3 regions of the Achromobacter sp. Root565 genome follow, and region 3 is predicted to be linked to each of the others. Evidence: predicted binding sites of a transcription regulator. Region 3 holds the regulator's gene; each other region holds the start of a gene.

Region 1 (4,598 bases), on a different contig from region 3:
GTGGCGCGCCCGACACCGTGGCCCGCATCGTGGCGCAGCACATGCAGGTGGGCGGGCGCGCCGTGATGGTCGAAAACAAGAACGGCGCCGCCTCCATGATCGCGGCGGCCTACGTGGCCCGCGCGCGGCCCGACGGCAACACTCTGCTGCTCGCCAGCCAGACGACTGTCGCCGTCGCGCCCACGCTGCAGAACGTGACAACGTTCGACCCCATGAAGGACTTCACCGGCGTGGCGCTGGTGGGCAGCGCGCCGCAAGTGCTGCTGGCCGGACCGAAGCTGCGCGCCAACTCCGTCCAGGAACTCATCGCCCAGGCCAAGGCCGCGCCGGGCGAGATCGATTTCTGCTCGGGAGGCATCGGCACCTCGCCCTACATGGCGGCCGTGCTGTTTGCGCAGACGGCGGGCATCGAGTTGCACAGCATCCCGTTTGCCGGCGAACAGGCCTGCATCACCGAAATGCTGGCGGGCCGGTTGCCGTTCATGTTTGCCAATGCCTCGACGGCCCTGCCGTACATGAAGGACCGCCGAACAGGTTGCCGACCTGGGCTGGCACGTGCAGATCTACACCACGCTGCCGGTCGTCACTGCGCTGGCGCCCGCGCTGCGCGACTGCCCCGTGCCCGTGGTGATTGATCATTTCGCACTGGCAAGCGCCGTGGCCGGCACGGGCCAGCCCGGCTTCGATGCGCTGCTGGAGATGGTTGCGACAGGCAATGTGTACGTGAAGCTCTCTGCGCCTTATCGCCTCACGGTCTGGCAGGACGGCCGCCCTCCCATCGAGGCGCGCGAGATCGCCCGTGCCCTGATCGATACGCGGCTTGATCGCATGCTGTGGGGCACGGACTGGCCACACTCGGGCGCCTGGCCCGGCGTGGCGCGCACGCGCGATCGCAGCGAACCGCTGCATCCGATTGACGATGGCGAACAATTGTCGGCCTTCTGCGCGTGGGTAAGCGAGACGGAGAAGCAGGCGATCCTGGTCGATAACGCGTCGCGGCTTTATGGCTTCTGAGTGCGGCGCCGAAGTCTCGCATCGACGCTTTGGCCCGGCGCGGCCACCTGCCCGAAGTGCTCGACCCGGTACATCACACCCCCGATGCGATCGTTGTGAGCCAGCGCAGTGACCGGCAACGATCTGCTGGGGCATCCTGACAGCTCGCAAGGGCGATGGGAGCTGTTAATGAGCAACTTCTACTTGCGAGGGCAGGGTTATGACCTCAAGAAAAGCTACGCCGAATTCAGGAGTGAATTCGACCGCCACATCGCTCACGTCAGCGCGGATGACGCGGCATTGCCGTGGGATCGCCTGGGCCATTGGGCGCAGGAGAACGGGGACTGGGCGGAGGCTGAACGCTGTTTCCGCAAGGCCTACGATCTGGAAGGCGGCCACTATGGCTATTGCCTTGGAACAGCGCTGAACTTTTTAGACCGCTTTGACGAAAGTCTACCGATTCTCTTAGAGCAGGCCAAAACGCTCCAGCCGGACGCAATGAGTTGGTTTCAGGTCGGCGTGGCATACGCGCATCTTGGGCAGACGGAACAGGCGATCGACGCCTTACATCGGGCGGTCACTCTAGATCCCGAATATGCTGTGGCAATGTTCGAGCTCGGCGGAGTGCACTGGAACAACGGCGACCATGCAAAGGCGAAGCAGGCTTGGTCGGTGGCCTGTGAACGCTTTCCTAACCACGAGCTCGTCTGTCAAGTGAAGGCACTGTTGCAGTGAGAAAACTCTATCGCTCGCGAAAAACTGGCGAAAAGGGAAGTTTTTTGAAAACGGGAATGCGCAGCGGGATCTGGCGTTATGTCACAGAACACCATGCCTCGGCGTGCGGACTAGTGTCAGAGCATCTGCATAGCGGTCGCTACATCGAATTGGCGTCTTGTATGCCCCTCCCGGCAAGAGCGAGAGCAATACTAGCCTCAGCGCACAGACTCATCCAGCGCTAACATCGACACACCATCATTTGTCAGGTTCACAGGTTCGCTGCCAACCGCCGTTTGACCCCAGAAAGCGGTCATGTCTGCATCCGTGGTGAGGAACCACCTCGGGTCGGAGGCGGCGGTTGCCAACAACGGAGTGGGTCGAGAGCGACCATCGTTGGGCAGCTGTACCAGCCGGCATGGCCAATACCGAATCAGGCGTGCGTCGTGTGCTGGTCAGGCACCTCGCGTCGCCAGCAGCAGGCAACGACTCCATTCGGGGGAGAACGGCGCGTCGCCCTGAACTTGACACAGGAAATCGGACCTCCAGAGGTGAAATCGGGCTGGAGGCCTCGCCACTGCTCGCATATCGAAAATTATCGATTCCCAAACTGGATGACGTAAATCTCAAGTTAGATGAATTTCGACACCCGGGACAAGTAGCGCCCCAATATGTAACAGCGCCCCGCCCCCCCTTGAACCTCAGAACATCATCCCTATAATTAGCACTCGACTCCGGTGAGTGCTAACACCTCCCGGGCAAACCGACCACCCCTTTCATTTAGTTAACAGGAGTTCCTCATGGCCTTGCGTCCCCTGGGCGATCGCGTGATCGTCAAACGCCTCGAAAACGAGCGCAAGACTGCCTCGGGTATCGTCATCCCCGACAGCGCCGCTGAAAAGCCCGACCAGGGTGAAGTCGTGGCCGTCGGCCCCGGCAAGAAGACCGAAGACGGCAAGATCCTGCCGGTCGACCTGAAGGCTGGTGACAAGGTTCTGTTCGGCAAGTACGCCGGCCAGTCCGTGAAGGTTGATGGCGAAGAACTGCTCGTCATCCGCGAGGACGAAATCCTCGCCGTGGTTCAGTAAATCTCCCGCCTCAAACGAATTTTCGAAGGAAGCTAACAAATGGCTGCCAAGCAAGTATTGTTCGGTGATGACGCTCGCGTGCGCATCGTCCGTGGCGTGAACGTTCTCGCCAACGCTGTTAAGACCACCCTGGGCCCCAAGGGTCGCAACGTCGTGCTGGAGCGCTCGTTCGGCGCCCCGACCGTGACCAAGGACGGCGTGTCCGTCGCCAAGGAAATCGAACTGAAGGACAAGTTCGAAAACATCGGCGCCCAACTCGTCAAGGACGTCGCGTCCAAGACCTCCGACAACGCCGGTGACGGCACCACGACCGCCACCGTGCTGGCCCAGGCCATCGTTCAGGAAGGCCTGAAGTACGTTGCCGCCGGTTTCAACCCGATCGACCTGAAGCGCGGCATCGACAAGGCTGTCGCCGCCGCCGTCGCCGAACTGAAGAAGCAATCCAAGCCGGTCACGACCAGCAAGGAAATCGCTCAAGTCGGTTCCATCTCGGCCAACAGCGACACCTCCATCGGCCAGATCATCGCTGACGCGATGGACAAGGTCGGCAAGGAAGGCGTCATCACCGTCGAAGACGGCAAGTCGCTGGAAAACGAGCTGGACGTCGTCGAAGGCATGCAATTCGACCGCGGCTACCTGTCGCCCTACTTCATCAACAACCCGGACAAGCAAGTTGCCGTTCTGGACGACCCGTTCGTCCTGATCTTCGACAAGAAGATCAGCAACATCCGCGACCTGCTGCCCGTGCTGGAACAAGTTGCCAAGTCGAGCCGTCCCCTGCTGATCATCGCGGAAGACGTCGAAGGCGAAGCGCTGGCCACCCTGGTTGTGAACAACATCCGTGGCATCCTGAAGACCACCGCCGTCAAGGCTCCGGGCTTCGGCGACCGCCGCAAGGCCATGCTGGAAGACATCGCCATCCTGACGGGCGGCACGGTGATCTCCGAAGAAACCGGCATGTCGCTGGAAAAGGCCGGTCTGGCTGAACTGGGCCAAGCCAAGCGCATCGAAGTGGGCAAGGAAAACACCACGATCATCGACGGCGCTGGCGACAGCAAGTCCATCGAAGCCCGCGTCAAGCAAGTGCGCGTGCAGATCGAAGAAGCCACGTCCGACTACGACCGTGAAAAGCTGCAAGAACGCGTGGCCAAGCTGGCCGGCGGCGTTGCCGTGATTCGCGTTGGCGCTGCCACCGAAGTCGAAATGAAGGAAAAGAAGGCTCGCGTCGAAGACGCCCTGCACGCCACCCGCGCTGCAGTGGAAGAAGGCGTTGTGGCTGGCGGCGGCGTTGCGCTGCTGCGCGCCAAGCAAGCCATCGCTGACCTGAAGGGCGACACGCCTGACCAGAACGCCGGCATCAAGCTGATCCTGCGCGCTGTGGAAGAGCCCCTGCGCACCATCGTCACGAACGCCGGCGAAGAAGCCAGCGTCGTGGTCAGCAACGTGCTGAACGGCAAGGGCAACTACGGCTACAACGCCGCGACCGGCGAGTACACCGACCTGGTCGAGCAAGGCGTGCTGGATCCCACCAAGGTGACCCGCACCGCCCTGCAAAACGCTGCCTCCGTCGCCAGCCTGCTGCTGACGGCCGAAGCCGCCGTTGTTGAACTGGCTGAAGACAAGCCCGCTGCTCCGGCCATGCCCGGCGGCATGGGCGGCATGGGCGGCATGGACTTCTAAGTCCCGCTGTTCTTGCAAGGCCTCCCCGGCTTCGGCCGGGGAATGCAGTATCCGAAAGACCCCCGGACCTTCGCCCCGGGGGTTTTTCTTTTTGAGGCCCGGAAACGGTGCCCGAAACTTTGC
Region 2 (4,598 bases), on a different contig from region 3:
CGTGCGCGGAGCAGGAATCACGAAGCGAGGTTGCCGCGCATCTTCTTGAGCGCCGCCGCTTCGATCTGGCGGATGCGTTCGGCCGACACGCCGAACTCTTGCGCAAGCTCGTGCAGCGTGGCGCCGCCGTCGTCCTGCAGCCAGCGGGCTTCGACGATGCGGCGCGAGCGCGGATCCAGCGCTTCGAGCGCAGTGGTCAGGCCGGCGCTTTGCAGATGATCGCGCGCGGCGCGCTCCAGCACGCGCGTGGGTTCCTGGCGGCCCTCGTCGGACAGGTAGGCGATCGGCGCGTAGCTGTCGTCGTCATCGTCCTGGTTTTCCAGCGACATGTCGCGGCCGGACATGCGGACTTCCATTTCGCTCACGTCTTCGTGGCGCACGTTCAGCTCGCGAGCGATGTGGTCGACCTGATCCGGGTCCAGGGTCTGGCCGTCGGGACGCATGCTGCGCAGGTTGAAGAACAGCTTGCGCTGCGCCTTGGTCGTGGCCACCTTGACCAGCCGCCAGTTGCGGATGATGTATTCGTGGATTTCGGCCTTGATCCAGTGCACGGCGAACGACACCAGGCGCACGCCGCGCTCGGGGTCGAAACGTTTGACGGCCTTCATCAGGCCGACGTTGCCTTCCTGGATGAGGTCGGCGTGGGGCAGGCCGTAACCCAGATACTGACGGGCCACGGACACCACAAGACGCAGATGCGAAAGAATCAGCTCGCGGGCGGCGCCCAGGTCTTCCTGGTCGCGCAGGCGGCGGCCGAGTTCTGTTTCGCGATCCGCGGACAACACCGGCAGGCGGTTGACCGCGGAAATATAAGCGTCGATCGTACCGAGAGCGCCCGGATTGGCGATGGCCAACGCCAGAGCGTTGCCGGAGGCGGTCAACGAGGTACTGGGTTGCTTCATAGCGGGGGTCTCCGGATGGCGAGATAACGACATGAATTCGATGTTAGCACTCAAGTAATAGGAGTGCTAATTCGACTGTTGCGACGCGTCAAAGTTTCATTCCTGTAGCGCGTCCCCATTTATTCGGTGCGCCGGGAGCCCTTCACCATCCCAGGCGCTTCAGCCCTTCGGCGGTGGCTTCGCCGTCCGGACGGATGAAAAGCGCGCCGCGCGGGTCCATGAAGACCTGGTAGCGGGCCCCGTCGAACAGGGGCATGTAGGCGCCGCTGCCAAATTGGACATCGACAAAGGGGAACCAGTTCGGAAAACTTTTCTTCAGGGATCCGAGGTCCGGCGCGGGCCAGTCATCGAGGGGATGCACCGAACGCGTGGCCGTGGCTTCGCGGGCGGCGTCGCTGTAGCGGCCCGACAGGCGCTCCAACCGGTACAGCGGCGGCACGCCCGCCATCAGCGCCGGCAGTTTCCAGCGCACGACACGGGCGTCGATCTGCCATTGGTCGCCGTACAGCACATATTGCTTGTCGCCGATGCCCGGGGCGTTGGCGTTGACCTGAAACTGGCCCTCGGCCTGTTGGCGGATGTCGATGCGGGCGACCGGCTGGTCGGTGGTCAGGCGTACGAACTGTACCAGCGACAGCGCGAGCAGGCCCGATACGCACCCCAGGCACACCAGCAGCAAGCCACACGCGCGGCGGATCGGCCGGAACTGGAACATGCGGCGACCGCGCTCGTCGCGAGGGCCGCCCCGGCCCAGCAGCATGACGATGCCGGGCAAGAGAACGATGACGGCGCCCAGCAGGATCCAGGCGAAGGGAGCGATTCCGTTGATCAAATCAGGCGTTCCTATTCAAGCCGCCGCGGTGTGCAGCGCGGCGGGCGCAGGAAGCCGCCACCCGCCGCGGCAGGCTTCCCAGTATAGAAGCGCGTCTTCAGGCGCCCGGTTTTCCAAGCCGCTCGACGTGAAACCGGATGTGATCTTCGATGAACGTCGAGATGAAGTAATAGCCATGGTCGTAGCCGGCCTGGCGGCGCAGGGTGAGCGGCTGTCCGGCGGCGGCGCAGGCGGCCTCAAATACCTCGGGATACAACTGCTCGGCCAGGAATTGGTCGGCGTCGCCCTGGTCGATGAGGATGCCGCCAGGGAAGGGCTGCTGCAATCCGCGCATCAGGGCGGACGCATCGTAGGCCGCCCAATCCTCGGCTTGCGCGCCCAGGTAGGCGCCGAAAGCCTTCTTGCCCCACGGGCATTGGCTGGGCGCCGCGATCGGCGCAAATGCCGAGACCGAACGGAATTTGCCGGGGTTGCGCAGCGCCAGCACCAGCGCGCCATGGCCGCCCATGGAGTGACCAAAGATGCCGGTCCGCGAGGCGTCGCCCGGCAGCGCGCCGCCGGTGACGATGGCGTGTAGCTCCTGGGTGACGTAGCTGTACATGCGGTAGTGGTCGCGCCATGCGGGCGTGGTGGCGTCGACATAAAAGCCGGCACCGGTGCCCAGGTCCCAACTTTCTTCCTCGCCGGGCACGCCGGCACCGCGCGGGCTGGTGTCGGGCGCCACCAGCATGACGCCCAATTCCGCTGCCAGCCGCTGCGCCCCGGCCTTGATCATGAAGGTTTCTTCGGTGCAGGTCAGGCCCGCCAGGTAGAACAGCACCGGCACCGGACCGTGCTCGGCCTGCGGCGGCACATAGACCGAAAAACGCATGGGCAGGCCGATCTCGGTGGAGTCGTGGCGGTAAAAGCGCTGCGTGCCGCCGAAGCACCGATGCTGCGAGATGAGTTCGAGGGACGCGGCCATTGACTTGCTCCGGTAGAAAGAGGGGGAAAGCGGGGGGTAAAACGTCGGTGGATTAGGGGAATCCACGGTGCGACGTTCCGTCGCCGAATGTTAACCTGCCCCTCAATGAGCGCCCGCCACAAAAAAATACGATTCCGCGCTCAGATTGTGGTCACGGGACTTGACCAGCGCCCATCGTGGCACTATTTATATACCGTGAGTGAAGACAACCCGTTCTTCCTGATACGCAAGCCCTGACACTATGGCCCGTCTGCCCCGTCTGTATGCCCCTGGGCTGCCCCAACTGGTGCAGGCCAACTTTATTCAGCCATTGGCGGCGCCATCGCAACCTGCGCCCGCCGACATCCTGAATCAGCTCGCCACGTGGCTGGGCGAATCGGCCCAGCGGCACCGGGTATCGGTGCACGGCTGGCTCCTCGCCAACGACCGCATCCTGCTTCTTGCCACGCCGGCCGACGAAGAAGGCCTGCCCCGGTTGATGCAGACGCTGGGCCGCAATCTCGCGGCACGGCTGCGCGGCGGCCGGGTGTTCGCGGGTCGATACCGGTCCGCCTTGCTGGAACCCGGCGCGTGGGTGCTGCCTTCGCTGGTCTGGCTGGAGACGTATCCGGTTCGCAGCGGCGCCTCGCAGGATCCCGATTCGTGGCCGTGGTCGTCCGCGTCCAGCCATACCGGCAACACCAGCGCCGCCCCCGCGCAATGGCAATCCGATCACGCCGATTACTGGGCTTGCGGCAACACGCCTTTCGACCGGCAGGCCAATTACCGCAAGCGGCTGCAAGATGGGCTGTCGCGCGAGGAAACCCAGCGCATCGACCAGGCGGTCTCTGGCCAGTGGGCGCTGGGCGGCCCCAGCTTCATTGCCAGCCTGGCGCACACCGCCAGCCGGCGCGTGGCGCCCGGCCAGCGTGGACGCCCGCGCAAGAAGCCCGCCGCGGCGCCCGCAGACATCGAGTCCAGTCCGCCGGCGCCAACGCCCTCCACGCCGCCGGTCAACAATTCCTAATCCCCGACCCGCCATCTCGGCGGGTTTTGTTTGCCTGCCTCCGGCGTCACTGTGCCGCTTTGCAGCAGAAGGACTTCGGTCGACCCGAGAGACCTGCGCGCCCACGCGCGAGCCCTGACTTGTGTCGTCGCGGAACCCTCGTCCCAATACCGTGCGATTTCGCCACACTCGACGTTGATCCCAGACAGAAAAAACTCCCTTTTAAACGGGGACGTATAACATCAGTTTGCACCGTTTCAGGCCCTTGGATCAGTGTGGCAAACCACCTGCCCCAAAGACAGTCAATATCGGCGCGGCTGTTGCTGTGTCCCCATATTTATGCACTATGACGGAGCACTGATTTAATTAGGGTCGCACCCTATTTGTTTCTGTTGCGCCCTACTGCCGTCGGGGGTATTGTCCGACTCCTGCACTGCAACATTAGACGCAGGCCCACTGCGGAGCGCGCCATGCCCCAAATTACCAAGACCGAATCCTGTCCCACCTCCAAGGCAGTACCCGTCGATGCCAGCCGCATCGGCCTGCCTTCGGCCCAGGGCCTGTACAACCCCAAGAACGAACATGATGCCTGCGGCGTCGGCTTCGTTGCCCACATCAAGGGCAAGAAAAGCCACGCGATCATCCAGCAGGGTCTGAAGATTCTGGAAAACCTGGACCACCGCGGCGCGGTCGGCGCTGACAAGCTCATGGGCGACGGCGCGGGCATCCTGATCCAGATCCCCGACACGCTGTACCGCGACGAACTCAGCCAGCAAGGCATCATCCTGCCCCCGCCCGGCGAGTACGGCGTGGCCATGGTGTTCCTGCCCAAGGAAACGGCCTCGCGCCTGGCCTGCGAACAGGAACTCGAGCGCTCGGTGCGCGCCGAGGGTCAGGTCGTGCTGGGCTGGCGCG
Region 3 (4,598 bases):
TTTCAAGACGCCGGGCTGGAAATTTCCGGGCCCGGGTCCTGCAGGCGGTGGATTGCCGCCGTGAACTGGGGCAATCCGGGCCAGCCGGTGATGCGCCCAAGGCGCTTGCCGGACCGGTACAGCACAAAAGTGGGGACGCCATGCAACGAGAACCGGCGGCCCAGCGGTTCGTCCGCGTAGACATCGGCCTCGAACCACGTAAGGCCAAGCCCCACCAGCGTTTCCTGGTGCAGCAACGCCGCCTGCTTGAACAGGTTGCAGTTGTAGCAATCCTCGCCCCACAAGAAGACGCAGCGCAGGTCCGCCCCGGGCGCCTGCACCACGGCCGCGTCGAATCCCGCGGTGTCGACATGGCGCATGCCGAACACCTGGAATACCTGGGCCGGGTCGAAGCGCGGGTCGGTCATGGCGGGAAGGCGGTTCAGCCCTGGCCGGCCGAAACGATCACCAGCGCGGGGCGCAGGGTGCGGTCGGCGATCACATAGCCCTTCTGCAGCAGTTGCACCACCGTGTTGGCGGGCTGCTCGTGGGGAATGGATGAAATGGCCTGGTGCTGGTGCGGATCGAACTTGTCGCCCTGCGCCGGCGCGATTTCCTTGAGCAGGTTGCGCTCGAAGGCGGCGGCCAACTGCTTGAGGGTGACTTCGACGCCTTCGCGCAGGGTTTCGACCGTCTGATCGGGCTGGGCCAGAGCAGCTTCCAGGCTGTCCTTGACCGGAACCAGGCTTTCGGCGAACGATTCGATGCCGAACTTGCGCGCCTTGGATACTTCTTCCTGGGCGCGGCGGCGCACGTTTTCGGCTTCGGCTTGCACACGCAGAAGCTGGTCGTGCTGCTCGTTGACGGTAGCCTGGGCGGCGTCCAATTGGGCGCGCAACTCGTTCAGCTCGGCCTGCGCGGCGTCCTGGGCGGCGGGTGCCGCATCGGCGTTCTGGCCGACTTCGGGCGCCTGGTCAGCAGGCTCGTGGGGTGCCGTCATGGGGAATCCTCCAAAAAGAATGGCTTTCGCAGACATGAATGGGGGCCAATACCCCTAATTCAAGCCCGGTTAAGCGAAATATTCCCCAAGGCCCGGCGCCACGGCCGGGCACCGGGCGGCGGTTTGCCTACTTTTTGCTCGGCTGCGCGGGAGCCACGGGGTCGCTGGCGGGGAAACTTTCCTTCAGGGCGCGGTCCACGCGCCTGTCGTCGGCATCCGGATCGGAGGGAATCGCGACCGGATCGCTCGCCGGAAACGTGTCGGCCAGGGCCTCATCCAGGTCATGTTCGACGCGATCCTCGTCGACGGGAGTGCTGACTTTGCCCTTCTTGACCGGCTCGCCAGTCTTGGGATCATGGTGCATGCGCCTTCTCCTTCAAGTCCGTGGTGTCTGGAACCCACCCCTGCAAGTATCGTTCCACCAGCCCCGACAATCCCGCGATCCAGGCCGGATCGTCGTTGATGGCAGGAATGTAACGGAACTGCTTGCCACCGGCCTCCAGGAAGGCGTCGCGGCATTCCAGGCTGATTTCTTCCAGGGTTTCGAGACAGTCTGCCACAAATCCCGGGCACACCACATCGACCTCGGTGACACCCGAGGCGGCTAATGCCTTCAGCGTCGGCTCGGTGTATGGCTCGAGCCAGCGGGCGGTGCCAAACCGGCTTTGGAAGGTAACTTCGATCTGGTCGCGGGGCAGCGAAAGCCGCTGCGCCAGAAGCCGGGCCGTTTCCATGCAGTCGCGGTAGTAGGGGTCGCCCAGCTCGATGGAGTAACGCGGCAGGCCATGAAAGCTCATGACGAGCTTCTGGGGCTTGCCGTGTTCGGTCCAGTACCGCTCGATGCGCGCGGCAAGCGGGTCCAGGTAGGCGGGATCGTCGTGGAAGCGCTTGATGAAGCGCATTTCCGGCTGATCACGCAGCTTGCCCATGTAGCGGGTGACCGCGTCCACGACCGTGGCGGTGGTGCTGGCGGCGTACTGCGGATACAGGGGCACCGTCAGAATGCGCTCGCAGCCTTGCTTGCGAAGGTTCGAGATGGCGAGCGGGATCGAGGGATTGCCGTAGCGCATCCCCAGTTCGACCGCGGCATCCACCCCGGCCGCCTGCAGGGCGGCGCGCACGCCGTCGGTCTGCCGCTGGCTGTAGACCATCAGGGGCGAGCCTTCCTTCATCCAGATGCCGGCATAGCGCGGTTCGAGCCGCTTGGGGCGGCGCGTGAGCACCATGCCGTGCAGGATGGGCTTCCAGAGGTAGCGCGGGATCTCGATGACGCGCGGGTCGGACAGGAATTCGCCCAGATACTTGCGGATGTCCTTGGCCGTCGGCGTGTCGGGCGTGCCCAGGTTCACCAGCAGCACGCCGACCTTGCCGGGCACGCGCGGCGGCGGATCTTCATTGAAGGGGTCTTCTTGCTCGGGTTCAGGAAGGTAGCGCTCAGGCCAGAGATACTTGAACAGGCGAAGAAACACAAAAACTCCCCTTCCTCCGCAAGGAGGATGTAGCTTTGAATGGGACTACTGGTTGTGGCTGAGGGCGTTGGACAACAGGCGCGCCGTGATGTCCACGATGGGTATGACGCGCTCGTAGGCCATGCGGGTCGGACCGATGACGCCCAGGGTGCCCACCACCTTGCCGTCCACGCCGTACGGCGCGGTGATGACGGAAACGTCTTCCAGGGGCACCAGTTGCGAATCGCCACCGATGTAGATCTGCACGCCCTGCGCCCGGCTGGAGACATCCAGCAACTGGAGCAGGTCGGTCTTTTTCTCGAACAGCGAAAACATCTTGCGCAGCCGGTCCATGTCGGACGCGATGTCGGTCACGTCCAGCAGCTTGCGCTCGCCGGAAATGACCACGGCATCGCCGTCTTCGGCGGCCTCGGCGCTGGCCTCGACGGCGGCCTGCATGAGGCGCGAGATGTCTTCGCGCAACTGCGCCAGCTCGGTCGACAGCGTCTGCCGCACGGCATTGAAGGACTTGCCGGCGAAGTGCATGTTGAAGAAGTTGCCGGCTTCCAGCAGCTCGGATTCGGCGTAATCCCGCTGGACGAAAAGAATGCGGTTCTGGACGTCGCCATCGGGCGTCACGATGATCAGCAGGACGCGCTTGTCGGACAGGCGGATGAATTCGATCTGGCGGAACACCTGGGCCCGCTTGGGCGTGAGCACCACGCCCGCGAACTGCGTCAGGTTCGACAGCAACGCCGCAGCCGCGTTGACGGCGCGAGTCGGTTCGGCGGCGGACAGCATTTCGCCCATGTTGTGCGGCTGAAGCTGGTACGACTGCACCGCCAGCAGCGAATCGACGAACATGCGGTAACCGCGCGGCGTGGGTACACGGCCGGCGGAAGTATGCGGACTATGGATCAGCCCCAGCTCTTCCAGGTCCGCCATGACGTTGCGGATGGTGGCCGGGGACAAGTCAAAGACTTTAGATAGCGTCCGCGAGCCGACTGGCTGCCCATCGGCGATGTAGCGTTCTATCAACGCTTTCAGTAATGCGCGTGCGCGGTCATCCATAGCGGCTATTTTAGGGAATCTTTTTCGGTTGGGGCGATTTTTGTCCCGCAACCCGATATACGGCCCCATATAATCGGCTAATTGGCCCATCCTGGGCGCATTCAGCTTTGCGGTTTTGCCCCTTTTCATTTGTACGCAGCCATGCACTTTCCCACCGTCGCCCTGATCGGCAGATACCAGGACACCGGCCTGGACACACCGCTGAGAGCACTTGCGCACGCGCTGACGCAAGCGGGCCGGCATGTGCTGATCGACTCGGACACGGCGCGCAATACCGGGCTGACCGAATACCCCATCGCCACGCTCGAGGAAATCGGCAAGACCGCCTCGCTGGCCGTGGTCATGGGCGGCGACGGCACCGTGCTGGGCGCCAGCCGTCATCTCGCGCCGTACGGCATGCCGCTGGTCGGCATCAACCACGGACGCCTGGGTTTCATCACCGACATCGCACTTCAGGACGCGCACGCCGCGCTTGCGCGGGTGCTCGAGGGCAGCTTCCAGATCGAAGACCGCATGCTGCTCGAAGGCAGCGTGTGGCGCGGCGACCAAAAGATGTACTCCGCTTCGGCGCTGAACGACGTGGTCCTAAACCGCGCAGGCCGCGGCGGCATGATCGAGGTCCGGGTCGAACTGGACGGCGCGTTCATGTACACCCAGCGCGCCGACGGCCTGATCATCGCCACGCCCACCGGGTCCACCGCCTACGCGCTGTCGGCCAACGGCCCCATCCTGCATCCGGGCATGAACGCCATGGTGCTGGTGCCGGTGGCGCCGCAAACGCTCTCAAACCGGCCCATCGTCATCCCGGACACGGGCGTGCTCAACATGACGCTCACGGCCATGGGCCGCGTCGAAGTCGGCGCCAGCGTGCACTTCGACATGCAGACTTGGTCCGACCTGCAACCGGGCGACCGCATCGTCGTGCAGCGCGCGCCCTATACCATCCGATTCGTGCATCCCGAAGGCTACAGTTTCTTCTCCACCCTGCGCCGCAAGCTGCACTGGAACCTGATGCCCGAAGCCTCCGACAACGTAGAGTAATTAGCGCCCCGACATGCTGCGCACCCTGCACATCCGCGACTTCGTCATCGTCGAACAGA

The links. Region 3 encodes HrcA, which represses chaperone genes, less so after heat shock. Its sites were predicted from a motif close to TTAGCACTCNNNNNNNNNGAGTGCTAA; they were not measured.
Region 1: the regulator HrcA is predicted to act here: its motif matches at 2,429-2,455, upstream of groES (co-chaperone GroES).
Region 2: the regulator HrcA is predicted to act here: its motif matches at 946-972, upstream of rpoH (RNA polymerase sigma factor RpoH).

The regions. Positions count from the first base shown of each region.
Region 1 is NZ_LMGO01000001.1:254,851-259,448, forward strand. It holds gene ASD71_RS01150 (tripartite tricarboxylate transporter substrate binding protein) at 1-635, shown strand, start outside; gene ASD71_RS01155 (amidohydrolase) at 556-1,014, shown strand; gene ASD71_RS01160 (tetratricopeptide repeat protein) at 1,183-1,728, shown strand; gene groES (co-chaperone GroES) at 2,508-2,795, shown strand; gene groL (chaperonin GroEL) at 2,835-4,475, shown strand.
Region 2 is NZ_LMGO01000001.1:3,480,143-3,484,740, forward strand. It holds gene rpoH (RNA polymerase sigma factor RpoH) at 18-902, opposite strand; gene ASD71_RS15450 (hypothetical protein) at 1,045-1,734, opposite strand; gene fghA (S-formylglutathione hydrolase) at 1,832-2,698, opposite strand; gene ASD71_RS15460 (hypothetical protein) at 2,940-3,704, shown strand; gene ASD71_RS15465 (glutamate synthase-related protein) at 4,154-4,598, shown strand, end outside.
Region 3 is NZ_LMGO01000005.1:774,891-779,488, forward strand. It holds gene ASD71_RS20165 (thioredoxin family protein) at 3-407, opposite strand; gene grpE (nucleotide exchange factor GrpE) at 422-979, opposite strand; gene ASD71_RS20175 (hypothetical protein) at 1,107-1,343, opposite strand; gene hemH (ferrochelatase) at 1,333-2,448, opposite strand; gene hrcA (heat-inducible transcriptional repressor HrcA) at 2,494-3,498, opposite strand; gene ASD71_RS20190 (NAD kinase) at 3,640-4,539, shown strand; gene recN (DNA repair protein RecN) at 4,553-4,598, shown strand, end outside.